2 regions of the Sphaerisporangium rubeum genome follow, and region 2 is predicted to be linked to the other one. Evidence: riboswitches for the same ligand, from Rfam matches in the RefSeq annotation. Region 2 holds a riboswitch; the other holds the start of a gene.
The links. A riboswitch is a leader RNA that binds a small molecule or an ion and turns the genes downstream of it on or off. The one in region 2 is predicted to bind S-adenosylmethionine.
Positions count from the first base shown of each region.

Region 1: linked by a shared signal. The riboswitch ahead of thrC (threonine synthase) and the one ahead of BJ992_RS31280 (aminotransferase class V-fold PLP-dependent enzyme) in region 2 are both predicted to bind S-adenosylmethionine.

Region 1 is NZ_JACHIU010000001.1:7,141,540-7,157,428, reverse strand. Features, by position in the region: gene BJ992_RS30390 (peptide ABC transporter substrate-binding protein) at 1-933, shown strand, start outside; gene BJ992_RS30385 (ABC transporter permease) at 1,048-1,989, shown strand; gene BJ992_RS30380 (ABC transporter permease) at 1,982-2,902, shown strand; gene BJ992_RS30375 (oligopeptide/dipeptide ABC transporter ATP-binding protein) at 2,918-3,955, shown strand; gene BJ992_RS30370 (ABC transporter ATP-binding protein) at 3,939-4,949, shown strand; gene BJ992_RS30365 (DUF3263 domain-containing protein) at 5,335-5,682, shown strand; gene otsB (trehalose-phosphatase) at 5,848-6,651, shown strand; gene BJ992_RS30355 (alpha,alpha-trehalose-phosphate synthase (UDP-forming)) at 6,704-8,131, opposite strand; gene BJ992_RS30350 (RNA polymerase sigma factor) at 8,296-8,859, shown strand; SAM riboswitch class I at 9,000-9,164, shown strand; gene thrC (threonine synthase) at 9,181-10,476, shown strand; gene BJ992_RS30340 (MoaD/ThiS family protein) at 10,491-10,766, shown strand; gene BJ992_RS30335 (cold-shock protein) at 11,116-11,316, shown strand; gene groL (chaperonin GroEL) at 11,703-13,328, shown strand; gene BJ992_RS30325 (GNAT family N-acetyltransferase) at 13,481-13,927, opposite strand; gene BJ992_RS30320 (HelD family protein) at 13,963-15,889, opposite strand, start outside.
Region 2 is NZ_JACHIU010000001.1:7,353,625-7,369,513, forward strand. Features, by position in the region: gene BJ992_RS31250 (L-aspartate oxidase) at 1-161, opposite strand, end outside; gene panC (pantoate--beta-alanine ligase) at 287-1,183, opposite strand; gene BJ992_RS31260 (Rossmann-like and DUF2520 domain-containing protein) at 1,174-2,064, opposite strand; gene BJ992_RS31265 (SAM-dependent methyltransferase) at 2,162-3,169, shown strand; gene BJ992_RS34490 (cytochrome P450) at 3,166-4,368, opposite strand; gene BJ992_RS31275 (TerC family protein) at 4,458-5,285, opposite strand; SAM riboswitch class IV at 5,513-5,628, shown strand; gene BJ992_RS31280 (aminotransferase class V-fold PLP-dependent enzyme) at 5,678-6,997, shown strand; gene BJ992_RS31285 (NADH-quinone oxidoreductase subunit D) at 7,015-8,190, shown strand; gene BJ992_RS31290 (DUF3180 family protein) at 8,541-8,996, opposite strand; gene folK (2-amino-4-hydroxy-6-hydroxymethyldihydropteridine diphosphokinase) at 9,199-9,705, opposite strand; gene folB (dihydroneopterin aldolase) at 9,705-10,076, opposite strand; gene BJ992_RS31305 (nuclear transport factor 2 family protein) at 10,225-10,659, opposite strand; gene folP (dihydropteroate synthase) at 10,656-11,513, opposite strand; gene folE (GTP cyclohydrolase I FolE) at 11,817-12,386, opposite strand; gene ftsH (ATP-dependent zinc metalloprotease FtsH) at 12,405-14,417, opposite strand; gene hpt (hypoxanthine phosphoribosyltransferase) at 14,695-15,252, opposite strand; gene tilS (tRNA lysidine(34) synthetase TilS) at 15,266-15,889, opposite strand, start outside.

The DNA of each region.
Region 1 (15,889 bases), 210 kb from region 2:
TCGACGGTCCGCAACGACGACTTCAGCGAGGGCAAGGCCAAGATCGACGCGGTCGACTTCAAGATCTACACCGACCTGAACACCGCGTTCAACGACCTGCGCGCCGGCAACCTGGACATCATGGACCAGCTGCCCGCCGAGGCGATCTCCACGGCCAAGAACGAGTTCGGCGACCGGTACATCGAGCAGCCGTCCTCCGGTGTCGGCTACATCGGCTTCCCGATCAAGAACGGCGCCGACTACGCCAAGAACAAGGACATCCGCAAGGCCATCTCCATGGCGATCGACCGTAAGACGATCACCGAGACGGTCTTCTCCGGCACCCGTGTCCCCGCCGACGACTTCATCAGCCCCGTCGTCTCCGGTTACCGCCAGGGCGCCTGTGGCGAGGCCTGCACCTATGACCCCGCCAAGGCCAAGGAGCTGTTCACCAGCGCCGGCGGCGCGTCCATGGGCCCGATCGAGATCGGCTACAACGCGGACGGCGGCCACAAGGAGTGGATCGAGGCCGTCGCCAACAACCTGCGCACCAACCTCGGTGTCGAGGTGACGCCGAAGCCGGTGGAGAAGTTCGCGACCATCCTCGACGACCTCGGCGCCAAGAAGTGGTCCGGCTCGTTCCGCATGGCGTGGATCATGGACTACCCGTCGCCTGAGAACTACCTGCGGCCGATCTTCGGCTCCGGCGCCAGCTCGAACTACTCGGGCTACGCCGACAAGAAGTTCGACGACCTGCTCACGCAGGGCGACTCGGCCAGCAGCATCGAAGAGGGCATCAAGTTCTACCAGCAGGCCGACGACCTGCTGCTGCAGGAGATGCCGTACATCCCGGTGTACTTCTACCAGACCAACGGTGCGTACTCGAACCACGTGAAGAACGTGAAGATCGACCCGTTCGAGCGGATCGACTTGTTCAACGTAGAGAAGGCCTAGAGTTCACCCACTCCGGGTGATTCGATACATTCGAATCACCCGGAGTGGGCGACGACCCCATGAGGGCAGCCCAGGGTTGCGGCGGGCTGCCCTTTGTAATGATCGGGAGACTGAATGGGCCGCTACGTCATAAGGCGCCTGCTCCAGGCAATCCCTGTGCTGGTGGGCACCACGTTCCTCATCTTCGCCATCGTCTACGCGCTGCCTGGCGACCCCCTGCAGGCACTGGCGGGCGAGAAGCGTGTCGACCCCGTGTTCGCCGCGGCGTTGAGGGAACAGTTCCATCTTAATGATCCGCTGATCGTGCGCTACGGATATTACGTGCGCGACATCCTCAGCGGCGACTTCGGCACCACGTTCCGCGGGCTGCCGGTGTCGACCATCTTCGAGGGCAAGTTCGTCGTCACCTTCAAGCTCGCGATGACCGCCCTCATCTTCGAGGCCATCATCGGTGTCGGCCTCGGCTTCTGGGCGGCGCTGCGGCGCGGCAAGTGGGAGGACAAGGCGATCCTCGCCTGGACGCTCCTGCTGGTGTCGATCCCCACTCTGGTCAGCGGCTTCGTGCTCCAGCTCGTGCTCGGCGTGAGCCTCAAGAAGGCACTCGGCTTCGGGCTCTTCCCCGTCGCCGGCGTGCAGGACGGGTGGCGCAGCTATCTGCTGCCGGGCTTCGTGCTCGCCACCGTCTCGATCGCGTACCTCACCCGGCTGACCCGTACGAGCCTGATGGAGACGCTGCGTGCCGACTACGTCCGCACCGCGGTCGCCAAGGGCATGCCCCGGCGCCGGGTGCTCGGACGGCACGCGTTGCGCAACTCGCTGATCCCCCTGGTCACCTACCTCGGCGCCGACCTCGGCACCTTGATGGGTGGCGCGGTCATCACCGAGACGATCTTCAACCTGCCCGGAATCGGCCAGCAGCTCTTCCAGTCCGTCTACCTCCGCGAGAACGACGTGGTGGTCGGCATCGTGACGGTGCTGGTGCTCATCTACATCCTGGCCAACCTCGTCGTCGATCTGCTGTACGCCGTCCTCGACCCCAGGATCCGCTATGAGTAACGAGACCGTCACCACGGCACCTGCCCCGGCTGCCAAGCCGCCGGGCAAGAAGGAAAAGCCGGCGAGCCTGTGGACGGACGCCTGGTACGACCTGCGCCGCAACCCGGTGTTCATCATCGGCGCCGCCATGGTCTCGCTGTTCATCGTGATCTCGGCGTTCCCCGGCCTGTTCGACAGCGTCGGCGTCGAGCCCTCGACGTGTTCGCTGGCCCGCGCTCGGCAGGGCATCACGTCCGAGCACTGGTTCGGCAGCGACAACCTCGGCTGTGACGTCTACTCGCGCGTCATCCACGGCGCTCGCGTGTCGATCATCGTGGGTTTCGTCAGCGCCATCGTGACCGGCGTCGTCGGCGGCGCGCTCGGCCTGCTCGCCGGTTTCTACGGCAAGTGGGTGGATGTGATCCTCTCCCGCGTCGCCGAGATCTTCTTCGCGATCCCCTCCATCCTCGGCGCTCTGCTGATCCTCGCGGTCATCGGCCGCGACAACGCCGGCATCGCCAGCGTCGTGCTCGCCCTGTCGATCCTGGCCTGGCCGATGATCCTGCGCATCATGCGCGCCGCGGTCATCACGGCCAAGCACCAGGACTACGTGATGGCGGCCCGCGCGCTCGGCGCGAGCCCGGGACGGATCATGAGCAGGCACATCCTGCCGAACGCCGTCGCTCCGGTCATCGTGGTCTCCACGATCAACCTCGGCGCGTTCATCGCCGCCGAGGCGGCGCTGTCCTTCCTCGGCGTCGGCATCCAGTCGCCGCAGATCTCCTGGGGCCTGATGATCGCCGACGCGCGCAACAGATTCCTTGAGGCGCCGCTGCCGTTGCTGTTCCCCGCGTTGTTCCTCAGCCTTACCATCCTCAGCGTCGTCATGCTGGGTGACGCGGTACGTGACGCGCTTGACCCGAAGCTGCGGTAGGAGAGGGCACCGAACGTGAGCAACCCGACAATCGATACGCAACTCGACGCGGCCGACGCCGCGGCGGAGCCGCTGCTCGCGGTGGACGACCTGCACGTGGAGTTCGTCACCCGGCAGGGCCTGGTCCGCGCCGTCAACGGCGTCAGCTACACCGTGAACGCCGGGGAGTCCCTCGCCGTGCTCGGGGAGTCCGGCTCAGGCAAGTCGGTGACCGCGCAGGCGATCATGGGGATCCTCGACATGCCGCCGGCGCGCATCCCGAAGGGGGAGGTGCGCTTCCGCGGCACCGACCTGCTGAAGCTGTCGGACCAGGCGCGCAGCCAGGTCCGCGGCCAGCGCATCGCCATGATCTTCCAGGACGCGCTGTCCGCGCTGAACCCGGTGTTCACCGTGGGCTGGCAGATCAGCGAGATGTTCCGCGTGCACCGCGGCATGGCCAAGCGCGACGCCATGAAGAAGGCCGTCGAGCTGATGGACCGGGTCCGCATCCCGGCCGCCAAGCAGAGGGTGAACGACTACCCGCACCAGTTCTCCGGCGGCATGCGCCAGCGCATCATGATCGCGATGTCGATCGCGCTGGACCCCGAGGTGCTGATCGCCGACGAGCCGACCACCGCGCTCGACGTGACGGTGCAGGCGCAGATCATGGACCTGCTCGCCGAACTGCAGCGCGAGAGCAACATGGGCCTGATCCTGATCACGCACGACCTCGGCGTGGTGGCCGACGTCGCCGACAAGATCGCGGTGATGTACGCCGGACGCATCGTCGAGCACGCTCCGGTGTACGAGCTGTACAAGAACCCGGCGCACCCCTACACCGAGGGCCTGCTGGAGTCGATCCCCCGGGTCGACCTCAAGGGCCAGGAGCTGTACGCGATCAAGGGTCTGCCGCCGAACCTGCTGGACCTGCCGTCCGGCTGTTCCTTCCACCCCCGCTGCCCGTACCGCAAGCCGAACTGCGTGAGCGACGTACCCCCCCTGTACGAGATCGACGGGTCGCGCAGCAGTGCGTGCCACTACTACCGGGAGGTCCTCGATGGCACAGCCGGCTGAGCCGATCCTGCAGGTACGCGACCTGGTCAAGCACTTCCCGCTGACCCAGGGCATCGTGTTCAAGCGCCAGATCGGCGCCATCAAGGCCGTGGACGGCGTCAGCTTCGACCTGCACCGCGGCGAGACACTCGGCGTGGTCGGCGAGTCGGGGTGCGGCAAGTCCACCCTCGCCAAGCTGCTGATGGCGCTGGAGCGGCCCACCTCCGGCGAGGTGCGCGTCAACGGCCAGGACATGGCCAGAGCGCACGGCGCCGAGCTGAAGCGCATGCGCCGCAACATCCAGATGGTCATGCAGGACCCCTACACGTCGCTGAACCCGCGCATGACGGTCGGCGACATCATCGGGGAGCCGTTCGAGATCCACTCCGAGGTCGCACCCAAGGGTGACCGGCGGCGCAAGGTCCAGGAGCTGCTGGAGGTGGTCGGGCTCAACCCCGAGCACATCAACCGGTACCCGCACCAGTTCTCCGGCGGCCAGCGCCAGCGCATCGGCATCGCCAGAGGCCTCGCGCTCCAGCCGGAGATCCTGGTCTGCGACGAGCCGGTGTCGGCGCTCGACGTGTCGATCCAGGCGCAGGTGATGAACCTGCTCGACCGGCTCCAGACCGAGTTCAACCTCGCGTACATCTTCATCGCGCACGACCTGTCGGTGGTGCGGCACATCTCCGACCGGGTCGCGGTGATGTACCTCGGCAAGATCGTCGAGCTGGGGAAGGACGACGCGATCTACGAGCGGTCGGCCCACCCGTACACCCAGGCGCTGCTGTCGGCGGTGCCGGTGCCTGACCCGGTGGGACGCGAGCAGCGCGAGCGGATCATCCTGCAGGGTGACCCGCCGTCGCCGGCCGACCCGCCGTCCGGCTGCCGGTTCCGCACGCGGTGCTGGAAGGCGCAGGACATCTGCGCGGAGAAGGAACCGCTGCTGGAGATCAGGGACGGCAACCACGCCAGTGCCTGCCACTTCGCCGACGCGCAGGACGTCATCCACGTCTGAGGTGGTCACATGACGGGACCCTCCACGGGCCTTGCCTGTGGAGGGTCCCGCGCGTCCCGGACCCCGCGCCTGGCCGGGACGCGGGCCGGCGCGGGTGCTTGCCGCGCCGACGTTTCCTCACCCGGACGTCTGGCGTCCGTAGTGACCACGTCATGTGAACGCTGCGACAGTACCCACCGGCGGTCCACGAAAGGGCACGCGGAAGGTCGGCGGAGAGTAATGATCGCCTGGCGCGTGCGCGGGACGCGGCGTACGCGGTGGCGCTTTCCGAAGTGTCTCGACTGTCATGAACGGCGGCGGTTTCCCGACTACGATTGCCACGCACGCGCGCCGTGGCCCCGGCGTGCCGTCCGCGTCCCGCGTGTGCCCGACCGAGGAGGACACCATGGACACCGCCCCCGAGCGCGGTGACGGCGACCCCGAGGTACGTCCCGTCTCCGCCGCCGCGGAGCAGGTTCCTGACGCGCAGGCCGACAACTCCGGGGAGCTGACCGACCGCGAGCGTGAGCTGCTGGGCTTCGAGCGCCAGTGGTGGCGGCATCCCGGCGCCAAGGAGCAGGCGATCCGCGAGAGGTTCGATATCTCGGCCACCCGCTACTACCAGTTGCTCGGCCAGTTGATCACCCGGCCGGAGGCCATGGCGTTCGACCCGATGACGGTGAAGCGGCTCCAGCGCCTGCGCGACGCGCGCCGCCGCGAGCGCGCGGCCCGCCGGTTCGGCATGCGTCCGTAGCCGGGGCCGTCCGGTCCCCCGTGCTTGAGGACCCGTGCTTGAGGACCCGTGCTTGAGTAACCGTCCCTGAGGAGACGTACGGCCGTGGCATGCGGCCGTGGTGCGAAGGGTAGAGCTGATCGAGTGAATCCTCATGGTTTGCCGGACATCCCCGGTTTCGCCGCCATGACCGCGGACCCCGCGGGTGCGGTCATCGGTGTGGACTTCGACGGCACGCTGTCCCCCATCGTCCCCGACCCCGCCGACGCGCGCGTCGACCCCCGCGCCGCGGCGGCGCTGGCCCGCCTCGGTGCCCTGGTCGGCGCGGTGGTCGTCGTCACCGGCCGTCCCGCGGCCACCGCGGTCGCGTACGGCGAGGTGGCCGGCGGGCCGGGTCTCGCCGACGTGCCGGGTCTCGTGGTGCTCGGCCAGTACGGCCTTGAGCGCTGGCAGGACGGCCAGGTCACCTCGCCGCCACCGCCGCCAGGCGTGGTCCGGGTGCGCGCCGAGCTGCCGGCCCTCATCGAGTCGCTCGGCCTGCCGATCACCAGGGACGGCGACTCCGGCGTCGGCATCGAGGACAAGGGCCGCGCGCTCGCCGTGCACACCCGCAGGGCCGCCGACCCCGAGGGTGCGCTGCGCCTGCTGCGCGAGCCGCTCGCCGAGCTCGCCGACGAGACCGGTCTCGCCGTCGAGCCGGGACGGCTGGTCATCGAGATCCGGCCCACCGGCATGGACAAGGGCCGCGCGCTCGGCGCGTTCCTCGACGAGCGCGGGGCCCGCTCGGTGCTTTTCGCGGGGGACGACCTCGGCGACCTCGCGGCCTTCGAGGCCGTGCGCGCCTCGGGGCTGCCAGGTGTGACGGTGTGCAGCGCGTCGGCCGAGGTGACCGAGCTCGCCGGCCGCGCCGACGTGGTGGTGGAGGGCCCCGCCGGGGTGGCGGAACTGCTGTCGGCCCTCGCCTCGGCCATCGAGCACCGCGCGCGGTAGGCCGCGACCGCCGGGTCCGGTGCTCCGGCGCCGGACGGGCCGCGCCTGCGGGTCAGTGCTCCAGCGCGGTGAGCTGGTCGGCGAACCAGCGGCTCGGAGGCAGTGCCGTGGCGGCGGCGCGCAGGCGCGCGCCGCGCTTGGCGCGCTCCTCCTCGGGGAGCAGCAGGGCCTCGTGCAGCGCGTCGGCCGTGCCGGACACGTCGTAGGGGTTGACGACCAGCGCGTCCGCGCCGAGCTCGGCGGCGGCGCCGGCCTCCCTCGACAGTACGAGCGCGCAGTGCGGCGACAGGATGGGGCCCTCCTTGGCGACGAGGTTCATGCCGTCCCTGATGGGGTTGACCAGCAGCACGTCGGCCATGCGGTACGCGGCGAGCGAGCGCGCGTAGTCGTCGTCCACGTTGAGTATCAGCGGGTCCCAGTCCTCGCTGCCGAACTCGTCCTCGATCTCGGTGGCGCACCGCTGCACGGCCGCCGTGTACTCGCGGTACTCCGGCAGGTCGTGCCGCGACGGGTAGGCGAAGGCGAGATGCACCACTTTGCCGTGCCACTCGGGATGGTCGGCCAGGAACTGCCGGTAGGCGTACAGGCCGCGCACGATGTTCTTGGACAGCTCGGTGCGGTCGATGCGCACGATGAGCCGGCGGTCACCGACCCGCTCGCGCAGCGCGTGCATGTGCGACTCGACGTCCGGTTCGAGCGCTCGGGCCCACAGCGCGTCGCCGTCCACCCCGAGCGCATGCACCCCCACGCGGGTGGTGCGGCCGTCGTACGTCACGGTGCGCGCCGCGCGGTCGACGTGCGCGCCGAGCAGCTCCTCGCAGCAGTCCATGAAGGACGCGGCCCAGCGACCCGCGAGGAACCCCGCGCGGTCGGCGGCCAGGATGCCGGACAGCAACTCGGCGGCGATGTCGTCGGGAAGCAGCGAGAAGTACTCCGGCGGGGCCCACGGGGTGTGGGAGAAGTGGCCGATGCGCAGGTCGGGCCGCTCGACGCGCAGCATCGCGGGGGCGAGGGTCAGATGGTAGTCCTGGATCATCACGCGGGCCCCGTGCGCGGCCTCCTCGGCGAGCGCCAGCGCGAACGCGGCGTTGTAGTCGCGGTAGGACTCCCACTCGCGGCGGAACCGCATGTCGAAGTGCGGGGAGTTCGGGATGTCGTACAGCAGGTGGTTGACGAACCACAGCGTCGAGTTGGCCACCGCGTTGTAGGCACGGTGGAAGGTCGCCGGCGGGATGTCGAGCATGCGCACCGCACCGGTGTCGTACCCCGCCTGGTCCAGGCGGCCGCTCGGCGCCAGACGCACGGCGCTGCGGTCGCCGTCGCTCAGTGCCGCGCACACCCACAGCAGGTCGGAGGTCCTGGCGACCTCCTGCAGCCCCGAGACCATGCCGCCACCGCCGCGGCGCATGGTGAGTGTGCCGTCGTCCGCGAGAATGAACGACACGGGACCCCGGTTCGAAGCCAGTAGGACTGTGTTCATGCGAGCATCACCATTCCTCGTCCGCCGTGCGGCGGTCGTCCCCTCGCCGTTCCTCTCCGCTGCGCTGCGCGCGTGGTCACCGGGTCAATAAAATTTACGCCTTCAATAAGATGGATGGGTGGCCAGGCGGGGACAACGCTCGGGTTGCCGGGAGGGGCTCAGGCATGGTGCTTGACGAGACGACCGAAGAGCTGGCTCGTGCCGCGGCCCAAGGCGACCACCGTGCGCTCGGTGAGCTTCTGCGCCGTGTCGAGCCTGAGGTCATGCGCCACTGTTCACGGTTCCTGCCTTTCCGCCAGGACGCCGAAGAGGCTTGCCAGGATACGTTGCTCGCGGTGGCGCGCAACATCGCGCGCTTCGAGGGCCGAGCGCGTTTCTCCACCTGGCTGCACATCGTGACGGCCAACTGCGCGCGCACCACCTACCGCGGGCTGAAGCGCCGCGCGGCCGAGCAGTCGTCGGAGGAGCTGCCGCAGATGAGGGCCGATCCGCGGCGGGTCAGCGTCATCGCCGGGTCCCGGCTGGACCTGCTGGACGCGATGGAGGCGCTGGAGGCGGACAAACCGGATCTGGCCCAGGCGTTGGTGTTGCGTGACTTCTGCCAGCTCGACTACAACGAGGTCGCCGAGCAGCTCGGCATCCCGCTCGGAACGGCCAAATCACGCATCCACCAGGCGAGGAAGTACATTCAGGCGGCGCTCGGCGACGCCTACGGCGGCCCCGCCTGACGACCCCGGCACCACCCCGGCGTGACCCCTCCGGTGCGTCTCGTTGATTGAGACGCCTGGTCAGGGGCATGGACGTCCGAGGTACAGTGCTAGTGGCGCTCGTCCGGCCCTGCCGCCGGACAGGCCGACAACTTCATATGTGCTCATCCAGAGGGGTGGAGGGACCGGCCCTGCGAAGCCCCGGCAACCCTCCCGGCTGTGGTCATCCGCGTCTGCCGAACGACGCGTGTCCGACCCGTAGAGACCAGCCGGGACAGGTGCCAATTCCGGCCTGCGGCCACGGTGGCCGCAGGTGCAGATGAGGAGAAAGGCCTCTTCTTCATGGTGCTCGCGACCGCTGAGACAACGACCACCCTCGACTTCGGACCCGCCGTGGCGCTCTCGTGCCGCGAATGCGGCACCCGGTACCCACTCGGCCCGAGCTTCGCCTGTATCGAGTGTTTCGGGCCACTCGAAGTGGCCTACACCTGGACTTCCCCCGGCGACGGCCCCGCGGCCACGGTGACGCGGCGCCAGATCGAGGCGGGGCCGGCGAACATCTGGCGGTACCGTTCGCTGCTGCCGGTGCCGTCCGACGTCCTGACCAAGCGCAACCTCGCCCCCGGGTGGACCAAGCTCGTCAAGGCCGACAACCTCGCGCGCGAACTCGGCCTGCGCAGCCTGCACGTCAAGGACGACTCGGGTAACCCCACCCACTCGTTCAAGGACCGGGTCGTGGCGATCGCCCTTGAGGCGGCGCGCACCTTCGGGTTCCACACCCTGTCCTGTTCCTCCACCGGCAACCTCGCCGGCGCGGTCACCGCCGCGGCGGCGCGGGCCGGGCTCGACGCCTGCGTGTTCATCCCGGCGGACCTGGAGGAGGCCAAGATCGTCATGGCCTCGGTGTACGGCGGCAGGCTGGTCGGCATCGAAGGCACCTACGACGACGTCAACCGCTTCTGTTCCGAGCTGATCGGCGACCCGCTCGGCGAGAAGTGGGGTTTCGTCAACGTCAACCTGCGGCCGTTCTACGGCGAGGGTTCCAAGACACTGGCCTTCGAGATAGCCGAGCAGCTCGGCTGGCGCATCCCGGACCAGATCGTCATCCCCATCGCCTCGGGGTCGCAGCTCACCAAGGTCGACAAGGGCTTCCGGGAGCTGATCAAGCTCGGTCTCGTCGAGGACAAGCCGTACAAGATCTTCGGTGCGCAGGCCGAGGGCTGCTCGCCGGTCGCGGCGGCGTTCAAGGCCGGCCACGACATCGTGCGGCCGGTCAAGCCCGACACGATCGCCAAGTCGCTCGCCATCGGCAACCCCGCCGACGGGCCGTACGTGCTCGACATCGCGCGCCGCACCGGGGGAGCGGTCGAGGACGTCACCGACGCCGAGATCGTGGACGCCATCCGGCTGCTCGCGCGCACCGAGGGCATTTTCGCCGAGACGGCAGGCGGCGTGACCGTCGGCGTGCTGCGCAAGCTCGCCGAGAACGGCGTGCTCGACCCGGACGCCGAGACCGTGGTGCTCAACACCGGCGACGGCCTGAAGACCCTGGACGCGGTCTCCGCGCACGCCAGGCCGACCGCCGTCATCCGGCCGTCTCTCAACGCATTCCGCACGGCTGTCGCGGACAACTCCTGAAAGGTCATGGGTAAATGAGCGTTTCTGTGCGGATTCCGACGATTCTCCGTACCTACACCGATGGCGCGTCGGAGGTGAACGGTGAAGGGGCGACCCTTCGTGAGGTGTTGCAGAAGCTGGACGCCGACTTCCCCGGAATCGGAGCTCGTATTCTGGACGAAACGGGCAAGATCCGTCGTTTTGTCAACGTGTATGTCGGAGAAGAGGATGTCCGTTTCGCGGACGGTCTGGACACTGTGACGCCGGACGGCGTGCAGATCTCGGTTATCCCCGCTGTGGCCGGAGGCTGACTCTCCGCGACCTCTCCCCGCCCGTGCACCTTGGGAGGTGCACGGGCGTTCGCGTGTCTTGGGCCCCCCATCAGGCTCACTATCATAAAAGAAGTCGATACGGGCCGACCTCCCTCCAGGCGTGTAGTGCAATTGTCAACCAACTAAAGTCCGGCAAAAAAGAGTCGCGTCCAGCCGACAGCGAACGTCAAGACGCATTCTGCGGATTGACTCTGTTGCGCCAACCCTCGTCACAGGTATGGTCGATAACGATCGACGCAGCCGAGAGTTCGCATGTACTCGGCTCCGAAGGTCACGGACCCCGCGGAGGAGTGGGCGAGGTCCGGAGCCCAGCAAGAGGAGTCGGAAAGTGGCGCAGGGCACCGTCAAATGGTTTAACGCGGACAAGGGCTACGGCTTCATCGCGGTAGACGGTGGTAAGGACGTTTTTGTCCACTACTCAGCGATCCTGGCCGAGGGATACCGGTCGCTCGAACAGGGCCAGCGAGTGGAGTTCGAGATCACACAGGGTCAGAAGGGCCCGCAGGCGGAGTCGGTGCGCACGGTGTGACGCCCCGGCCGGCAGCGTCCGGCCGCCGATGAGGCCCTCTGGCTGCCGCCGGCGGGCATGGGGGTTCGGCCCGCCTGACGACGCGGGCCGAACCTTCCGTCATGTCACCCTCATCCCTCGTGTCCTCCATGGACCCATGCCCAATATTCGGCATACGGCCGGGGAAATCCGCGCGCGGCCCAGGTCATAGGGGTTGCCGCTTGCACTCGGCAGGGTAGAGTGCTAAACAGTTCGTTGGCACTCTCACGTCGGGAGTGACAACCTGGATCGAGGCGATGGGGCTTGCCGATCCACGGCGACAGGTGTCGTGGTGGCGCGGGTCTACGCCGTCGCGGGCGTCGGCTCGATCCGCTGCACGCCACCCTGTATCTGGGAGGTCTAGCCGTATGGCAGCCAAGATGATCGCGTTCAATGAGGACGCCAGGCGCGGTCTTGAGCGTGGCATGAATCAGCTCGCTGACGCCGTGAAGGTGACTTTGGGTCCCAAGGGCCGCAACGTCGTGCTGGAGAAGAAGTGGGGTGCTCCCACGATCACCAACGACGGTGTGTCGATCGCCAAGGAGATCGAGCTGGAGGATCCTTGGGAGAAGATCGGCGCGGAGCTGGTCAAGGAGGTCGCCAAGAAGACCGATGACGTGGCCGGTGACGGCACCACGACGGCGACGGTGCTGGCGCAGGCGCTGGTTCGTGAGGGTCTGCGCAATGTCGCGGCGGGTGCGAACCCGATGGCGTTGAAGAAGGGCATCGAGGCGGCGGTCGAGCGGGTCAGCGAGGAGCTGTCCAAGATCGCCAAGGATGTCGAGACCAAGGAGCAGATCGCGTCGACGGCGTCGATCTCGGCCGGTGACACGCAGATCGGCGAGATGATCGCCGAGGCGATGGACAAGGTCGGCAAGGAAGGCGTCATCACCGTCGAGGAGAGCAACGCCTTCGGCCTGGAGCTCGAGCTCACCGAGGGCATGCGCTTCGACAAGGGCTACATCTCCGGCTATTTCGTCACCGACTCCGAGCGCATGGAGGCCGTCCTCGACGACCCCTACATCCTCGTCGTCAACTCCAAGATCTCCGCCAACAAGGACCTGCTGCCGCTGCTCGACAAGGTCGTGCAGTCCGGCAAGCCGCTGGTGATCATCGCCGAGGACGTCGAGGGCGAGGCCCTGGCCACCCTGGTCGTCAACAAGATCCGCGGCCTGTTCAAGTCCGTGGCCGTGAAGGCCCCGGGTTTCGGTGACCGCCGCAAGGCCATGCTGGCGGACATCGCGACCCTGACCGGTGGTCAGGTGATCAGCGAGGATGTGGGTCTGAAGCTGGAGACCGCGTCGCTCGATCTGCTGGGCCGGGCTCGTCAGGTCATCGTGACCAAGGACGAGACGACCATCGTCGACGGCGCCGGCGACCCCGAGCAGATCGCCGGCCGGGTGAACCAGATCCGCGCCGAGATCGAGAACACCGATTCCGACTACGACCGTGAGAAGCTGCAGGAGCGGCTGGCCAAGCTGGCCGGCGGCGTCGCGGTGATCAAGGCCGGTGCGGCGACCGAGGTCGAGCTCAAAGAGCGCAAGCACCGCATCGAGGACGCCGTGCGCAACGCCAAGGCCGCCGTCGAGGAGGGCATCGTCCCCGGTGGCGGTGTCGCGCTGATCCAGGCCGGCGCCAAGGCGTTCGACAAGCTGGAGCTGTTCAACGACGAGGCCACCGGCGCCGCCATCGTGCGCAAGGCCCTGGAGGAACCGCTCAAGCAGATCGCCGTCAACGCCGGCCTCGAAGGCGGCGTGGTCGTCGAGCGCGTCCGCAACCTGGAGCAGGGTGTCGGCCTCAACGCCGCCACCGGCGACTACGTCAACATGCTGGAGTCCGGCATCATCGACCCCGCCAAGGTCACCCGCTCGGCCCTGCAGAACGCCGCCTCCATCGCGGCCCTGTTCCTCACCACCGAGGCCGTCATCGCCGAGAAGCCCGAGAAGACCCCCGCCGCCCCCGCCATGCCCGGCGGCGGCGACATGGACTTCTGAGCCGCACGGCACCTGGGCTCCCTGAGTCCGCAGCACGCGAAAGGGCCATCCCCGGCATCACCGGGGGTGGCCCTTCGGCGTTCCGCGGCGACGCCGTCCGGTGACGGTGCGGAGCCCGTCCAGGCCGGTTTCGCGCGGCACGATGTCAACGATCAGCCGGTCTGGTGGCCGCCGGTCAGGGGTTTGACCCAGCGGGAGGCGTGGTTCTGCTGCCGATAGCCGAGCGCGGTCCACGCCTGGTGTGCGAGGACGTTCTCGTTGATGACCATGGCGTCGGAACGCAGGCCGCCGAGCTCGGCGAAGCGCTCCTCGGCGGCGGCGAGCAACGTGCGTGCGACGCCGCGGCGGCGGGCCTCCGGGTCGACCGCGAGGCGGTACAGGTGGCAGCGCCACCCGTCCCAGCCCGCGATCAACGTGCCGACCATGCGGCCGTCCAGCTCGGCGATCACCAGCGCCTCGGGGTCTCGTGCGATCAGCCGCCTGACACCGTCGGCGGTGTCGTGCCGATCGGTGTTCTCCCCCGCGACCAGCCAGAAACGCAGCACCGCCTCGACGTCGCCTTCCACGGCGGGACGCAGCACGAGATTCGATTCGCTCATGTCGTAGAACGTAGCAAGAGCCGCGATCGGGACGATCAGCCCAACAGGCCCGGCAGGGGCCGGGTGTGCAGCAGAGTGAGGGTGGTCACCGCGCGGGTGAGCACCACGTACAGCCGCGCGAGGCCGCGCAGTTCGGCGTCGGCGATGTCGGCCGGTTCGAGCACGACGACGTGGTCGTATTCGAGGCCCTTGGCGAGTGAGGCCGGGATCACGCACACCCGGTGCGCCGGCGTGCCGTCGGGGGTGAGCACGTCGTGCTCCACCTGCGCGGTGGTGAGCGCGGCGGAGGCGGCGGGGGCCGCGGCGTCGGCGGTGATGACGCCGACCGAGCCCTCGTGGCCGAGCACGCCGCGCACGGCGGCGGCGAGGTCGGTGAGGACGTCGGCGGACGGCCGCACGGTCAGCGAACCGGCGCCGGGCCGCAGCGAACGGGGTGCGGCGAGATCGGGAGCGATGGACGGCAGCAGGCGCGCGGCGAAGTCGAGGACCTCGCGCGGCACGCGGAAGCCGAGAGTCAGCTCGGTGACCACGCCTTCGGTGCCGAGGTGGGTGAGGACGTCGGTCCACGAGCGGGCCGACCACGGTGTGGTGCCCTGTGCGAGGTCGCCGAGCACGGTGGCCGAGCCGGTGCGGCAACGGCGGCCGAGCGCGCGCAGCTGCATCGCGGAGAGGTCCTGCGCCTCGTCCACCACGAGGTGGCCGATGGTCGGGGTGCGCTCGATGAGGTCGGCCAGTTCGTCGAGCAGCGCGCCGTCGGCGGCGGACCACTTGGCGGACTTCCAGGAACGTGGCGGCTTGCGCCACAGCAGCGTCTGCCGTTCCTCGGCGGTGAGGTCGTTCTTGGCGGCGGCGGTGAGGAACGCCTCGTCGGAGAGCAGGCGGAACAGCACCTGCGCGGGGACGAGCTTCGGCCAGACCTGGTCGAGGAGTCGCTTGACCGGCGCGGAGCGCGCGACCGCGTCCTGCACCCGGTCGTCGGGGGACTCGCCGCGCTGTTCCATGCGCACCAGCACGGTGTGCGCGAGCCGCTGCGCGAGCGCGGCGCGGCCGGGGCCGTACCGGGTGGTGCCGCGCAGCGAGGCGACGATCTCGCGTACCTCGTGGTCGGCGACCCGGAAGCGGCTGGCACCCCGGGTGATGAGCAGGCCGTCCTCGGGTTTGTTGATGTGCAGCCACAACGCGCGGCGCAGCACCGGCGCCATGCGCGCGTCACCCTTGACGGCGGCGACGGCGGGGTCCTCGGGGGCCGCGTGGCCGCCGAGCATGCCGGTCACGGTGGTCTGGTCGACCTTCACCTCGCCGAGCGCGGGGAGCACCGAGGAGATGTACGACAGGAACGCGCCGTTCGGGCCGACGATCGTGACACCGGACCTGGCGAGCTTCTCGCGGTGGGTGAACAGCAGGTACGCGGCCCGGTGCAGGCCGACGGCGGTCTTGCCGGTGCCTGGGGCTCCCTGCACGCACACCGTGCGGCCGAGGTCCTCGCGGACGATCTCGTCCTGGTCGGGCTGGATGGTGGCGACGATGTCGCGCATGGGCCCGGTGCGCGGCCGTTCGATCTCCTCGGTGAGGATCCTTGACTGCTCGATCGGCGCACCCTCGTCCAGCGGCTCGTCCTCGAACGCCGTCAGCTCCCCCCCGCGGAAGCCGAACCGGCGGCGCAGCCGCACCCCCATCGGGTCGGCCGGCCTCGCCTGGTAGAAGGCGCGGGAGATCGGCGCGCGCCAGTCGATCACCAGGGGCCTGCTGCGGTCGTCGTGCACGTGGCGGCGGCCGACGTGGACGGTGCCGGGGAGGTCGTCGGCGGCGAACCGGTCGAGCCGGCCGAAGAACAGCGGCGTGTCGGCGTGGTCGGCGAGCGCCGCCACCCGCTGGTCGAGCAGGTTCTGCAGAACCTGCTGCGACACCCAGTCTCCCGCGGCGTCGGCGGACAGCGACTGCGCGTGCTCACGCATGGCCCGC
Region 2 (15,889 bases):
TCCTTGGTGACGACGAGGACACGGGCACGCGGCGCGAGCTGTGCGTACCGCAGGGCCACGGTGAGGCCGGCCACGCCGGAGCCGACGACGACGAGGTCGGCGTGGACGGTCCAGCCGGGTTCGGGGGCGGTGAGCCGCCGGGGGAGGGGCGGGTACGTCATGGGTCGCTCCTAATTTCGTCACTATGACGATAACCGATGGCGCGCATGTTCCCGTCCATGGGGGTGATTTTCGTGATTTCCGCAGGTCAGCGGCACCGAACAGGGTACGCGGCCCGTGGCACCGGTCAGATCAGCGTCAGCACCACGTTGTCGATCAGACGCGTCGTGCCGACCCTGGCGGCGACGGCGAGCACGACCTCGCCGCGGTGGTCATCGGAGACGGGGCTGAACGTCGCCGGATCGGCCAGCACGAGGTAGTCGAGCACCAGAGGCGGATCGGCGGCCACCGCGGCGTCCAGGACGGCCTGGGCCGCGCGCAGGATCTCCTCGGGGGTCTCGCGCTCCGCGCCGGCGCGGAGCGCGGCGGACAGGGCCAGAGCCGTCACGCGGTCGGCCGGGGACAGGTAGCGGTTGCGGCTGGAGAGCGCGAGACCGTCGGGCTCGCGGACCGTCTCGCCGCCGACGACGGTCACCGGGACGTCGAGGTCGGCCACCATGCGCCGGACGAGCGCGAGCTGCTGCGCGTCCTTGCGGCCGAACACCGCGACGTCGGGACGCACCAGGTTGAACAGCTTCAGCACGACGGTGAGCACACCGTCGAAGTGGCCGGGACGGAAGGACCCCTCCACGACCGTCCCCATGGCGCCGGCCGACACGCCGACCTGCCGGTCCGGCAGGTACATCTCGTCCGCGGCGGGTGCGAACACCAGGCTCACCCCCTCGGCCGCGCACACCGCGAGGTCGGCCTCCATCGTGCGCGGGTAGCGGGAGAAGTCCTCGGCCGGGCCGAACTGCAACGGGTTGACGAAGACGCTCACCGCGACGTGATCGGCGTGCTCACGGGCCAGCCGGATCAGCGACCGGTGGCCCTCGTGCAGCGCACCCATCGTCGGCACCAGCGCCAATGTCCCCGGCGCCACACCAGGCCTCGCCACCACGTCAGCACCGGCCGCGCCGGTCACCCCGAGCGCGGCACGGGCCGCGGCCAGCTCGGCTCGGTTCCCTGCGACGATCACGTCCACGGTTTGCCTCCCAGCGCGTCGAGGAGGCGCTCGGCGGCCTCCGGTCTGAGCAGCCCGGCCGCGAGGGCCCGGTCCGCGGTGAGCCTGGCGAGCGCCACGTAGGCGTCGGCGGCCTCCGGGGCGACGGCCATGAGCGCGTCCACGTGCTTGCGTACGGTGCCGGCGTCGCCGCGCACGACCGGGCCGGTGAGGCCGGCGATGCCGAGGCGCAGCGCGTTGTCCAGCGCGGCGCCGAGCAGGGGGCCGAGCACACGGCCCGGGTGCTCCACGCCGATGCCGCGCAGGATCTCCTGCGACTCGGCGATCAGCGTCACCATGTGGTTGGCCGCGTTCGCCAGCGCCGCGTGATAGGTCGCGCGGTCCTGCTCGGCGACCCACACCGGCTCGCCACCCATCTCGATGACCAGGGCCTCGGCGACCGGACGCAGCGGGTCAGGCGCGGTCACGCCGAAGGAGCAGCCGCTGATCCTGCGCAGATCGTCCTCCCGGCCGGTGAAGGTCATCACCGGGTGCAGCGCGAACGGCAGCGCACCCGCGGCGGTGGCGGGGTCGAGCACGCCGAGGCCGTACGCGCCGCTGGTGTGCACGAGCATCTTGCCCCGCAGGTCCACCCCGGCGGCGGCCAGACCGGCGACGAGGCCCGGCAGGACGTCGTCGGGGACGGTGAGGAGCACAAGGTCGGCGCGCGCGATCAGCTCGTCGGGACGTGACATGCCGACCCCGAGCCGCTCCTCCGCGCGGCGGCGGGAGGCGTCGGAGACCCCGGCGGCGGCCACGACCCGGTGGCCGGCCTGCGCGAGCGCCGTGCCGAGCGCGGAACCCACCCGTCCGGCGCCGAGCACACCGACGGCGAGGCGGCCGGGACGCTCGCTGGTCTCCATCACGTTCCGTCCACATCGCTCGACGACAGACCCAGTTGACCAGGGTACGGCGGCGCCTGCCGCGCGCCGCGATCGGGCATTGGTAACGTGCCGTGCCGTGTGGGTGACCTGGCGGGAGGCCATGGAGCGCGCGCTGTACGGCGAGCGTGGGTTCTATCTGAGGGAGCGGCCACGCGGTCACTTCCGCACGTCGGTGAGCGCGTCCGAGGTCTTCGCCGGCGCGGTGCTGCGGCTGCTCGGCGCCGTCGACGCCGCGCTCGGCCGGCCGGCCGCGCTGGACCTCGTGGACGTCGGCTCCGGGGACGGCGCGCTGGTGACGCGGGTGCTGCGGACGGCGGAGCCGTCGCTGGCGGCCCGCCTGCGGGTCACGGCCGTCGACCTCGCTCCGCCGCCGCCGGATGCGGACCCCGCGATCAAGTGGGCCGCCGAGGCGCCGGAGCACGTCACCGGCCTGGTGATCGCCAACGAGTGGCTGGACAACGTGCCGCTCGACGTCGCCGAGCAGGGACCGGACGGCCCGCGACTGGTGCTCGTCGACCCTCGCACCGGTGCGGAACGGCTCGGGGACCGGCCCCAGGAGCGGGACCTCGCATGGCTGGACCGGTGGTGGCCGCTGCCGACGGCCGGTCGGCGCGCGGAGATCGGCCGGCCGAGGGACGAGGCATGGGCCACGGTCGTCGGACGTCTCTCCCGAGGGCTGGCGGTGGCCGTGGATTACGCACACCCTGTGGACGACCGTCCGGAATTCGGCACCCTGACCGGATACCGGGCCGGGGCCGGGGTGGCCCCGGTACCCGACGGATCCTGCGACATCACCGCGCATGTCGCGCTGGACGCCTGCGCCGCCGCCGGGGAACGAGCAGGCGCGGTGTCCACCACCCTGACCACCCAGCGGCACGCGCTGCGCTCGCTCGGGATCACCGGGGCCCGGCCGTCCCTCGGCACGGTGGACGCCGACCCGGCCGCGTACCTGCGCGGACTCACCCGGGCCTCCCGTGAGGCGGAGCTGATCGACCCGGCAGGGCTCGGCGGCTTCGGCTGGCTCGCGCAGGCCACCTGCCGTTCACTGGCCGGGTGGCCCCCCGGAGCCACTCCGGCGTCCTAACCGGTGGACACCATCAGGGACTCAAGACCGCGGATCACGTAGTTCGGCTTCCAGACCGGCTCCTCGACCAGGCGCAACGCGGGGGCCGCCTCCAGCAGCGCGCGGAACGACTCGGCGAGCTCGACGCGGGCCAGTGGAGCGCCGAGACAGAAGTGGATGCCGGCGCCGAAGGAGATGTGCGGATTGTCGGCGCGGGCCACGTCGAAGCGGTCGGGGTCGGGGAAGACCTCGGGGTCGCGGTTCGCCGAGCCGAACAGCAGCGCCACTTCCGCGCCTTTCGGGATGTCCACGCCGCCGATGGTGACGTCCTCGAACACCCAGCGCTCGAACATCTGCAGCGGGGTGTCGAAGCGCATCAGCTCCTCCACGGCCGTGGTCAGCAGCGACGGGTCGGCCCGCAGGCGTGCGAGCTCGCCGGGGTGGCGGAACAGCGACCACCAGCCGTTGCCGGTGACGTTGACGGTCGCCTCGTGGCCGGCGTTGAGCAACAGCACGCAGGTGCCGACGAGCTCGTCCTCGGTGAGCGTGTCACCGCCGTCGGCGACCTGGGCCAGTGCGCTGATCAGGTCGTCCCCGGGGTGCGCGCGGCGCAGTGCGGCCAGTTCGCGCAGGTAGGCGGCGAACTCCGACGCGGCGCGCACCGCCGTGTGCTGCGCATCCAGCGAGGGGTTCAGCTCGTACATGCCGCACATGCCGGCCGACCAGGGACGCAGCAGGTGGCGGTCGGCCTCGGGAACGCCGAGCATCTCGGCGATCACCGTGACCGGCAGCGGCTCGGCGACCTCGGCGATCAGGTCGCCGCCGCCGCGCTCGACGAAACCGTCCACCAGGTCACGAGCGACGCGCCGCACACGGGGACGCAGCTCCTCGACCATGCGCGGCGTGAACGCCTTGGAGACCAGGCGGCGCAGCCTGGTGTGCACCGGCGGCTCGACGTCCAGCATGCCGGCCCTCGTCACCCGCCAGAAGGGCTCCTGGAACTCCGGCTCGGCCGGCCTGCCGAACTCCTCGTGCGTGGCGAGATGCAGGTAGGAACGGCCGAGCCGCCGGTCGCGCAGCGCCGCGTTCACGTCTTTGTGCCGCGCCACGAGCCACTGGCCGGTGGGTTCGAAGTACCGCACCGGCTCGGTGTCCCTGAGTTCCCGGTACACGTCGTACGGATGAGCGACGAACTCCGGATTCCATGGGTCAAAGAGCACAAAGTCATGGTAGATGGATTTTTTCCCCCACCGACCTGGTCGTTCGTGTTCCTGGTCCCTGGAACCCGGAGTACGCCGGAGCGTGGCGCTCAGACGTGCGGAGCGGCCTCCTCACCGGCGGGACGCTCCTTGACGGCCGGCTGCTGCTCGGCGGCCGGCTGCGTCTCGACCGCAGGCTCCTGGTCCGCAGCCGGCTGCTCCTCGGCGTCCGGACGCGACCTGCGCCGTACCCGGATGTTGAGCAGCTCGACGCACAGCGAGAACGCCATGGCGAAGTAGATGTAGCCCTTGGGGATGTGCTGGTCGAAGCCTTCCGCGATCAGCATGACGCCGATCAGCACGAGGAAGGCCAGCGCCAGCATCTTGATGCTCGGGTGGCTCTCCACGAACCGGCTGATCGGCCCGGACGCCACCAGCATCACCGCGACCGCGACGATCACCGCCGCGATCATGACACCGAGCTCGTCCACCATGCCGACCGCAGTGATCACCGAGTCGAGCGAGAACACGATGTCCAGCACCATGATCTGCGCGATCACCGACACGAACGACGCCGCGGCCCGGCCGCCGGCCTTGCCGTGACCGCCTTCCATGCTCTCGCCGATCTCGAACGCGCTCTTCCCCAGCAGGAAGAGCCCGCCGAGTAGCAAGATCAGATCACGTCCGGAGATCTCCTGCCCGACCACCTCGAAGAGCGGATCGGTCAGCCGCACCACCCAGGACAACGCGAACAGCAACGCCAGCCGGCTGATCAGCGCGAGCGCCAGCCCCAGCTTCCGCGCTCGATCCCGCTGCTCGGGAGGCAGCTTCCCCGCGAGGATCGAGATGAAGACGATGTTGTCGATCCCCAGCACGATCTCCAGGGCGACCAAGGTGAGAAACCCGATCCATATCCCCGGATCGGCCACCCAATCCATCTCGCCTCCTCTTGCATCACGACCCGTCCTCCACCGGCGGTGAACGACCCGAACGCGGACATTGAACTGTTGAACGCACAACCCACCCGGAGAGTTCGCCACCGGGCCGCCGAATTTCGGGCCGGCCTTCGACGGGATCCGGACGGCATGCCGGGACACGCCGCGATTCCCCACAAGGCACGTAGGGAGTTGCGAGGAAGGCGGGGTGCCGGGTTATAGTCCCGGTAGGTCATGAGTGCCAGCGCCAAGCCCCGGCTCGCTGGCCGGCAACCCTCGCGCTCGCGGCGGGGTGCCCCGGGTGAGGACCTGGTCCGGCGCGCGGTGCGCCGGTCAAGCGCGGGCTCCGTCGATCGACGCCACGACCGGGGTCCCATGACCCGAGGAGGCCGGCGTTGTCGCTCACCGTTCTCAGTTCCGTCCCCGCCACCCGCCCCGCCACCGGCCGCGCCGTGTCCGGCGAGCCGCACCGCACCCTGCCGGCACCCGGCCTCCCCGAGGTGCTCGGCGCCGACCTGCAGGTGCCGGTCAAAGGCGGACGGCTCCTGAACTACGCCAACCTCGACAACGCGGCCAGCGCGCCGTGCCTCGCCGCGGTGAACGACGCGGTGGCGGCGGCCCTGCCGGCGTACTCCAGCGTGCACCGAGGCGCCGGTTACGCTTCGCAGCTCACCACCGCGCGGTACGAGCAGGCCAGGCACACCGTGCGTTCGTTCGCAGGCGCGCGGCGCGACGACGCGGTGGTGTTCACCCGCAACACCACCGACGCGGCCAACCTGCTGGCGCGATGTCTCCCCGAGGGGACCACGGTGGTGGTGTTCGGCACCGAGCACCACGCGTCCCTGCTGCCGTGGCAGGACGCGGTACGGCTGCCGGCCCCCGAGTTCCCCGGCACGGCGATCCGGGCCGCCGACGACGCGCTCGCCGCGATCGACGGGCCGAAGCTGCTGGTGGTCACGGCCGCGTCCAACGTCACCGGCGAGTTGTGGCCGGTCGCGGCGCTCGCGCACATCGCGCACCGGCACGGCGCGCGGATCTTCGTGGACGCCGCGCAGCTCGTGCCGCACCGGCCGCTCAACATCACCGCGCTCGACATCGACTACGTGGCCTTCTCCGGCCACAAGTTGTACGCACCCTTCGGCGCCGGTGCGCTGATCGGCCGCTCCGACTGGCTGTCGGCCGCCGGGCCGTACCTGCGCGGCGGCGGTGCCTCCGCCGCGGTGACCCTGGACGAGACCGGCGAGGTCGGCACCGAGTGGAGCGCCGACCCCGAGCAGCGTCACGAGGCCGGCACCCCGAACGTCCTCGGCGCGATCGCTCTGGCCGCCGCCTGCGACACGCTCACCGCCACCGGCTGGACCCCGCTGATCAGGCACGAGGAGCGACTGCTCGCACGGCTGCGCGACGGCCTCGCCACGATCAAGGGGGTGCACGAGCTGTCCCTGTGGGGCCCCGGCCATCCCCGCGTCGGCATCGTCGCGTTCGTCGTCGAGGGCTGGACCGCACGCGAGGTCGCCGAGGCGCTGTCCGCCGAGTACGGCATCGGCGTCAGGGACGGCCGGTTCTGCGCGCATCTCCTCGTCGGCCACCTGCTCGGCGACGTGGGGCCGTGCGGCGCGTCGGGGGCCGTACGCGCGTCCATCGGCGCGGGGACCACCGTCGAGCACGTCGAGCGGCTGCTCACCGCGCTGGCAGATCTTGTCACCCGGCGGTGACGTGACAGCATGAGGGTATGACGGAACGTCCCGCAGGAGCCGCTCACCCCACCGAACGCGTCGTGGGCATCGGCGCCGGGGCCAAGGAGCTGGCGACCGAGGACATGATCCTCAACATCGGGCCGCAGCACCCGTCGACGCACGGCGTGCTGCGCCTGCGGCTCACCGTGGACGGCGAACGCATCGCCTCGTGCGAACCGATCATCGGCTACATGCACCGCGGCGCGGAGAAGCTGTTCGAGGTCCGCGACTACCGGCAGATCATCGTGCTGGCCAACCGGCACGACTGGCTGTCGGCGTTCGCCAACGAGCTCGGCGTGGTGCTCGCCGTGGAACGCATGCTCGGCATGGAGGTGCCGGTGCGCGCCGTGTGGGCCCGCATGCTGCTGGCCGAGCTCAACCGCGTGCTCAACCACCTGATGTTCCTCGGCTCCTACCCTCTCGAGCTCGGCGCGATCACCCCGGTGTTCTACGCCTTCCGGGAACGCGAGACGTTGCAGGCCGTCATGGAGGAGATCTCCGGCGGCCGCATGCACTACATGTTCAACCGTGTCGGCGGCCTCAAGGAGGACCTGCCGGAAGGCTGGCTGGACCGCACCTCGGCCGCGGTGGCCGAGGTGCGCCGCCGGCTCCCCGACATCGAGCGCCTGATCCACGGCAACGAGATCTTCCTGGCCCGCACCCGTGGCGTCGGCGTGCTGGACCAGGAAACGATCATGCAGTACGGCGTCAGCGGCCCCATCGCGCGAGCCTCCGGCGTCGATCTCGACCTGCGCCGCGACGAGCCGTACCTGGCCTACGACGAACTCCCCGTGAAGGTCGTCACCCGCTCGGCCGGCGACTGCCACTCACGTTTCGACGTGCTGCTCGAACAGGCCAAGGTGTCCCTGGACCTCGCCGACGCCTGCGTGGCCCGGCTGCGCGAACTCCCCCCCGGCCCCATCAACCAGCGCCTCCCCAAAGTGCTGAAGGTCCCCGAGGGCCACACCTACGCCTGGACCGAGTCGCCGCTCGGCCTGAACGGCTACTACCTGGTGTCCCGAGGCGAGAAGACCCCGTGGCGCCTGAAGCTGCGCAGCGCTTCGTACAACAACGTGCAGGTGTTGCGCGAGATGCTCCCCGGCCACCTGATCGCCGACATGGTGGCCATCCTCGGCTCGATGTTCTTCGTCGTCGGCGACATCGACAAGTGACCCCGGAAAGTTTCCCGCCGGAACGTTTAATCACCGCGCTCCGGTGAAGATGACCGGTGCGTGAAGGGACAGGGTGAAGATCAGGGTGGCTCCAAAGTCGGGGGGCCCGGCAGGCGCCGGGCCCCCCGACTTGTGTCCCGGGGCCGTCCGACGAGAATCCACGAGTCTCCGGACCACCTGCGACACCCCTGGCAGACCTGCGCCTGTCACAGCCGACCCACCGTGAGAAGCACCGCCTCTCAGAGGACCACGCCCTCCCCCTCGACCGGTCACCGCCATCCCCGGCGGTGATCGCAACACGGCGAGGCCCGGTCAGAGACGTCACCTGCCAGGTCGCCGGTGGTGAGCGGTCAGGGACGGCTCTCCTCGTCCGGGGACTTCGGGACGCGGCAGCAGTGCTCCAGGTACAGGGCCGCGCAGATCAGGATCACGCAGGCGATCAAAGATCCGCCGGCCAGGAAGAAGTCACGGCGCGGGGTGTCCTGGTCGAGCAGCGGCAGCACGTACAGCACGAATCCCGCGAAGATGCCGCCGCACACGGCCCCGACGTGCGCGGACGCCTTGGCGAGGGCCGCGAGCCGCGCCACCGCCAGCGGCTCGACCGGCTTGGTACCCGGTTCACGCCGGATGCGGGCCCGCGTCATGTACCCGCTGAAGGCCTCACCGACGGCGAGCAGGAGCACCGTGGGAATGGCGGTCCAGGGGACGGTGGGGAGACTGGAGTAGACCTGCTGCAGCACCACCCACGTAAGCGCCGCGACACCCGCCAGCACCAGAACGAGCACCCCGGGACGACTCGGCGTCACCAGCCCCACCTTTCCTCAAGCCACAACGGCACGCTCAGTGCGTCCCTCTACCTGCCCTCACACCAGACCAACGGGAAACCCACCGTCCCTTTCTCCCACGCCACCCACCGAATTCGGATCATCCGTCTCCGCGTGCTCTCGTACCGGGACGGCTGAGGCTCCTCGGCAGCGGATAACGTCCAAACGTGGCGGGTGGCCGGGATCAGCCCGGAGGTTGCAACGGGAGGTCGGTGCGGAGCCAGATGCCTTTCTGGTCGAGGCCGCTCAGCAGTGCGGCCACGGAGCCCCGGCCGGGGAGGGTGGCTTCGCGGTCGATCTGGGCCCATGGGGCCAGCACGAACGCGCGCTCGTGGGCCAGCGGGTGGGGGAGGGTGAGCTCGGGGTCGTCGGACATGAGTTCACCGACCATGATGACGTCGACGTCCAAGGTGCGCGGGCCCCACGGCTCGTCGCGGACCCTGCCGAAGGCGGTCTCCACACCGAGCGAGCGCTCCAGGATGGCTCGCGGGCCGAGGGTCATCGTCTGGCCGATCACCACGGCGTTGAAGTAGTTGCGTTGATCAGGCGGACCTCCCATCGGCTCGGTCTCGTACACCGGGGACACCGCGACGAACTCCAGGCCAGGCGCGTCGAACAACGCGTCGACCGCGCCTTGCAGGGTCTCGTACCGGTGACCGACGTTACTGCCGAGCGCGAGCACGACCTTCATCACCGCCTCCTCCTCACTGTCACGACCACGTCGTCGAACGGGACGGGGACCGGCGCGGCGGGCTTGTGGACGGCCACCTCGACCTCCTCGACGAGCTCGTCGGCGAGGCAGGCCGCGGCCAGGCGATGGGCCAGCGTCTCGATGAGGTTCACCGGATCGCCCTCGACGATCCGGGTGAGCCGCACCGCCAGCTCACCGTAGTCGACCGTCTTGGCGAGGTCGTCGCTCACCGCCGCGGGCACGGTGTCCAGGTGGAGCGTCACATCCACCACGAACTCCTGCCCGAGCTCCCGCTCGGCCGGCAGGCAGCCATGCCGCCCCCTGGCCCGCAGCCCGGCCAGCCGCACGGTGTCGCTCACCGGCCCGGTCACCAGGACACTCCCGAGCCGGCCACGCCACCGCCGATCCTTGTGCGTGTCACCGGGCCGGCCACCAGATCGGCCCGAGAGCCGGCCACCAGATCGGCCCGAGAGCCGGTTCCTGCGATCCGGTGGGTGGCGGCGCCATGTGCCGGCGGGGTCATTCCTCGGACTCCTCGTCGTCGTCGCCTTGCAGCACCGGTGAGCCGTGGTGGAACCAGAGCTTCCAGCCGGCCGAGGTGCGGACGAAGGTGTTGGTGGCGACGACGCGGCCCGCGGCGAACGTGGCGTCCTCGCTGTCGGCCGCGGTGAGGATGTTCTCCGCGCAGGTGACCACGGCGACGTCACCGAGCACCGTGGTGCGCACGTCGGTCAGCACGAACTGGATGTACGGCGTGTTGGCCATGATCAGGGCCCAGGAGCGGAGCACCTCGCCGCGGCCGGTGAGCATGGGCCAGCCGGGGTGCACGCACATCGCCACCCGGCCCGGCTGGTCCTCGGCCCACAGCTCGGTCATCTTGTCCAGGTCGCCGCTCTCGATCGAGCTGTAGAACTCCTCGTTGAGCTTCTCGACGTCGGCGGACGTGGTGCTCATCGGACCCCCTCACCGGCGCGCCACGCGGCGGCGACCCGCACCGCGTCGGCATTGGCCCGCACCTGGTGGACGCGGACGCACCAGGCGCCGGCGTGCGCTGCCAGCGCGGTCACCGCGAGCGTGGCGTCGTCGCTGCCGCTGAACGGCCTCGGAGCACCGTCGGGCCCGGCCAGCAGCCTGCCGAGGAAGCGTTTTCGGGACGCGCCGACGATCACGGGGTGGCCGAGCTCGTTGAGCTTGCCGATGGCGGCCAGCAGGGACCAGTTGTGCTCGGCGTGCTTGGCGAAGCCCAGGCCGGGGTCGATGATGATCTGGCTCTCCGCGACGCCTTCGGCGAGCACGGAGTCGACCCGTTTGCGTAGCTCCTCGGCCACCTCGGTGACGACGTCGGCGTACACGGCGCGCGACTCCATGTCCTGGCTGTGGCCGCGCCAGTGCATCACGACATACGGCACACCGGCCGCGCCGACCACACGAGGCATCGCGGGGTCGGCGAGACCACCGCTGACGTCGTTGACCAGCGCGGCGCCTGCGGCCACCGCGGCCTCGGCCACCTCGGCCCGCATCGTGTCGACGCTGACCGTCACACCCTCCTGGACGAGCGCGCGGATCACCGGCTCGACACGGCGCAGCTCCTCAGGCAGGGAGACCCGTGCCGCGCCGGGACGGGTGGACTCGCCGCCGACGTCGACGATGTCGGCACCCTGCTCGACCAGTTGGAGCCCATGGCGCACCGCCACCTCGGGGTCGAACCACTCGCCGCCGTCGGAGAAGGAATCGGGGGTGACGTTGACCACACCCATGACAAGGCAACGACCTGCCTCAGGCAACCCAGGGACCGTCCATGTGGTCATGGCGTCCAGCCTAGGCGGTTCCCCCGGCCCCGCCATGCCGTGGGTCCGCCTTGTGGATAACGAATCGACCCCGCGCGCGCCGCCAGGGAGTGCCGGACGGAAGATCGGCCGGACGGCGATCGACAGATCTCGACCCGGCGGTCAAACCGCACCGCGAGCGCCGCCGGCAGGCCGGGCCGGCGAGCAGCCGGGGCCCGGGTCAGCGGCGGCCAAGGATGAGGGAGCCGATCCGTGTCCGTGCAGGCGCGCACATACTCTCGCTGCTCGTCGGTGAGGGAGAGCCCTCGGGGCCCCGGCCCGGGGTCAGCGGCGGCCGAGGATGAGGGCCATGGCCTCGGCGCGGGTCTTCTCGCTGTCGCGGAAGTCGCCGCGTACCGCCGAGGTGATGGTCTTGGCGCCGGGTTTGCGCACGCCGCGCATGGTCATGCACAGGTGCTCGGCCTCGATCACGACGATCACGCCGCGCGGCGCGAGCACGCTCATGAGCGCGTCGGCGATCTGCGACGTCATGCGCTCCTGGACCTGCGGACGGCGCGCGTAGACGTCCACCAGCCTGGCGAGCTTGGACAGGCCGGTGATCTGGCCCTTGTCGTTCGGCACGTAGCCGACGTGCGCGACGCCGTGGAACGGCACCAGATGGTGCTCGCAGGTGGAGAACACCTCGATGTCCTTCACGAGCACCATCTCGTCGTGGTCGGCGTCGAAGACGGTCGTCAGGACGTCCTCAGGAGCCTGGCCGAGCCCGGCGAACTGCTCGGCGTACGCACGGGCCACCCGCGAAGGAGTGTCGAGAAGGCCGTCGCGATCCGGATCCTCACCGATGGCGATGAGGATCTCGCGGACGGCCTTCTCGATCCGCTCGGAGTCGACCATGAGCGGTTCGGTCACTCGTCAGACCTCGTCCTGCGGCGTGGGACGGTCGTTGCCGCCGAGCAGCCCCGGCTGGATGGGAGTGGCCGCCTGGATGGCGCTCTTGCCGTTCCCCGCCATCTCGCGCGGGGTCAGGATCGGCGGCCGGTCGGACGGCAGCCGCTTGCCGTACCCGGAGTACGAAGGACGCTTCTCCTTCACGACGACCGGCTCGAAGATCTGGAGCACCTGCTCGCGGGACAGCGTCTCCTTGTCCATGAGCTCCAGCACGAGGTTGTCGAGCACGTCGCGGTACTGGACGAGGATCTCCCAGGCCTGGTCGTGACCGGCCTCGATGAGCCGGCGAACCTCCTCGTCGATCGTGGAGGCGATCTTCTCGGAGTAGTCGCGCTCGTGGCCCATGTCGCGGCCGAGGAAGACCTCGCTGTTACCCGAGCCGAACTTGCGCGCACCGAGGTGCTCGCTCATGCCGTACTCGGTCACCATGCGGCGAGCGATCGACGTGGCCTTCTCGATGTCGTTGGCCGCGCCGGTGGTGGGCTCGTGGAACACCAGCTCCTCGGCGGTGCGTCCGCCGAGCAGCATGGCGAGCTGGTCGAGCATCTCGGAGCGGGTGGCGAGGAACTTGTCCTCCATGGGGAGGGTCATCGTGTAGCCGAGCGCGCGGCCACGGGACAAGATGGTGATCTTGTGTACCGGGTCGGAGTTGGGCAGCGCGTGCGCGACCAGCGCGTGGCCGCCCTCGTGGTACGCGATGATCTTCTTTTCCTGGTCGGACATGACGCGGCTGCGGCGCTCGGGACCGGCCATCACGCGGTCGATGGACTCCTCGAGCAGAGCCATCGTGATGAGCTTCTGGTCCTGCCTGGCCGTGAGCAGCGCCGCCTCGTTGATGACGTTGGCGAGGTCCGCGCCGGTGAAGCCGGGGGTGCGGCGCGCGATGACGTCGAGGTCGACGTCCTGAGCGAAGGGCTTGCCGCGCGCGTGCACCCGCAGGATGCCCTTGCGGCCCTCGAGGTCGGGCCGGTCGATGACGACCTGGCGGTCGAAGCGGCCCGGACGCAGCAGCGCGGGGTCGAGGATGTCGGGCCGGTTGGTGGCCGCGATCAGGATGACGCCGCCCTTGACGTCGAAACCGTCCATCTCGACCAGAAGCTGGTTGAGGGTCTGCTCGCGCTCGTCGTGGCCGCCGCCGAGCCCGGCCCCGCGGTGCCGGCCGACGGCGTCGATCTCGTCGATGAAGATGATCGCCGGAGCGTTGGCCTTGGCCTGCTCGAACAGGTCGCGGACCCGGGAGGCGCCGACACCGACGAACATCTCGACGAAGTCGGAGCCGGAGATGGAGTAGAACGGCACCCCCGCCTCACCCGCGACCGCGCGGGCGAGCAGGGTCTTGCCGGTGCCCGGCGGGCCGTACAGCAGCACACCCTTGGGGATCTTGGCGCCGATGGCCTGGAACTTGGCCGGGGCCTGGAGGAACTCCTTGATCTCCTGGAGCTCCTCGATGGCCTCGTCGGCCCCCGCGACGTCGGCGAAGGTGGTCTTCGGGGTGTCCTTGGTGATCAGCTTGGCCTTGGACTTGCCGAAGTTCATCACCCGAGAGCCGCCGCCCTGCATCTGGTTCATGATGAACAGGAAGATCAGGACGATGACGACGATCGGCAGGAAGCTGACCAGCAGCCCGACCAGGAAGTTCTCGGTCGGCACGGTGACCTTGTATCCGCCGGGGAGGCGGCCGGCGTCGGCCTGCGCCTGGAGCTGCTTCTGCAGCTCGACACCCTGGCCCTGCACCCAGTTCGCGAAGAAGCGGTCCTCACCGTCGATCTTCGTCTTCGTCTTGATCTCGATCCGCTGGTCCTTGTCGACGATTACCGCGTTGTCGACGGTGCCCTTCTGGATCTGGCTGATGACGAACGAAGTGTCCCTCTGGGCATAGTTGCTGTTGCCGCTCCAGAACGTGGAGGCCAGGAGGAGCAGCACCACGATGCCCAGGATCCACAGCAGTGGCCCACGTGTAAATCGCTTGAGATCCATCCGATGCGGAACCCCTGCGGGCCCGTCCCTTCCCTCAGCACGGCCTGGCCCCGGGCGAACCCGGGGGTAGCGGCATCCCGAACCGCTCCCTCGTGAAACCCCAGGGAGCGCGGGCTCCCCGGAAGATCCGAAGGTACACCGGAAGGCCGCGCAGGGTCACTGCGCCGGCGCACCGGCTTTGTCCTACCAACGTACGCCAGGGAGTCCCGTGTTCCCCACGAGGAGGCGGAAAAACGGGGCATCACCCCAGTTGGCGAATGCCCGCTTCGCTCAGGGCTTACTCCGGACTGTAGACATGGCGGGCGAGCGTGCCGATGAAAGGCAGATTGCGGAACCGCTCGGCGTAGTCGAGGCCGTAACCGATCACGAACTCGTTGGGGATGTCGAAACCGACATATTTCACATCGATCGGGACCTTCACCGCCTCTGGCTTGCGGAGCAGCGTGCAGATCTCCACGGAGGCGGGACGGCGGGACCTGAGGTTGTGGATCAGCCACGACAGGGTCAGGCCGGAGTCGATGATGTCCTCCACGACGAGGACGTGCCGGTCGGCGATGTCGGTGTCGAGGTCCTTGAGAGTGCGCACGACGCCGGACGACTTGGTGCCCGCGCCGTACGACGACACGGCCATCCAGTCCATCTGGACCTCGATGTGCAGGGCACGTGCGAGGTCCGCCATGACCATGACGGCGCCTTTGAGCACCCCGACGATGAGGAGGTTCTTGCCCGCGTAGTCCTCGTCTATCTGCCCGGCGAGCTCCTTGATCTTGGTCTGGAGTTCTTCCTCGGAGATGAGGACCTTTTCCAGGTCCCTGCCCATGTCGGCTGCGTCCACCAGGGATTTTCCTTCACGAGACGGTGCTGGCGAATATCAGGGTGCCATACCGCCGTACGACTCCCACCCCCCCGGGTAGCTCTACCAGGCGCTGGCCCCGCCACGCGGTCACCAGCCGCTCCACCTGCTCGATGTGCGCGGCCCCGAGCGCGGCCCGGTCCGCACCCGCGTCGAGCGCGGCCCGCAGGATCACCCTGCGGCGCACCGCGCCGGGCAGGTCACCCAGGTCCGCGGCCCTCAGCCCCTCGCCGAGCGAGCGGGCCCGCGCGTACACCTCGTCGGCCCACAGGTCGAGCGCATCCGCGTCGTCCCTGCACAGCGAGGCCGTCCTCGCCAGCGCCTCGGCCACCCCCGGGCCTATCGCGCGCTCCAGGACCGGCAGGACCTCGTGCCGTACCCTCACCCTGGTGTAAGCGGGATCCTCGTTGTGCGGATCGTCCCACGGCACGAGACCCAGGGCTTCGCACGCCGCTCTGGTGGTCGCGCGGCTGATCTTCAGCAGCGGCCTGCGGTAGATCCCCGAAACGGCCGGCATCCCCGCCAGCGACCGCGTCCCGCTCCCCCGCGCGAGCCGCATCAGCACCGTCTCGGCCTGGTCGTCCAATGTGTGCCCGAGCAGCACCGCACTGGCTCCCAA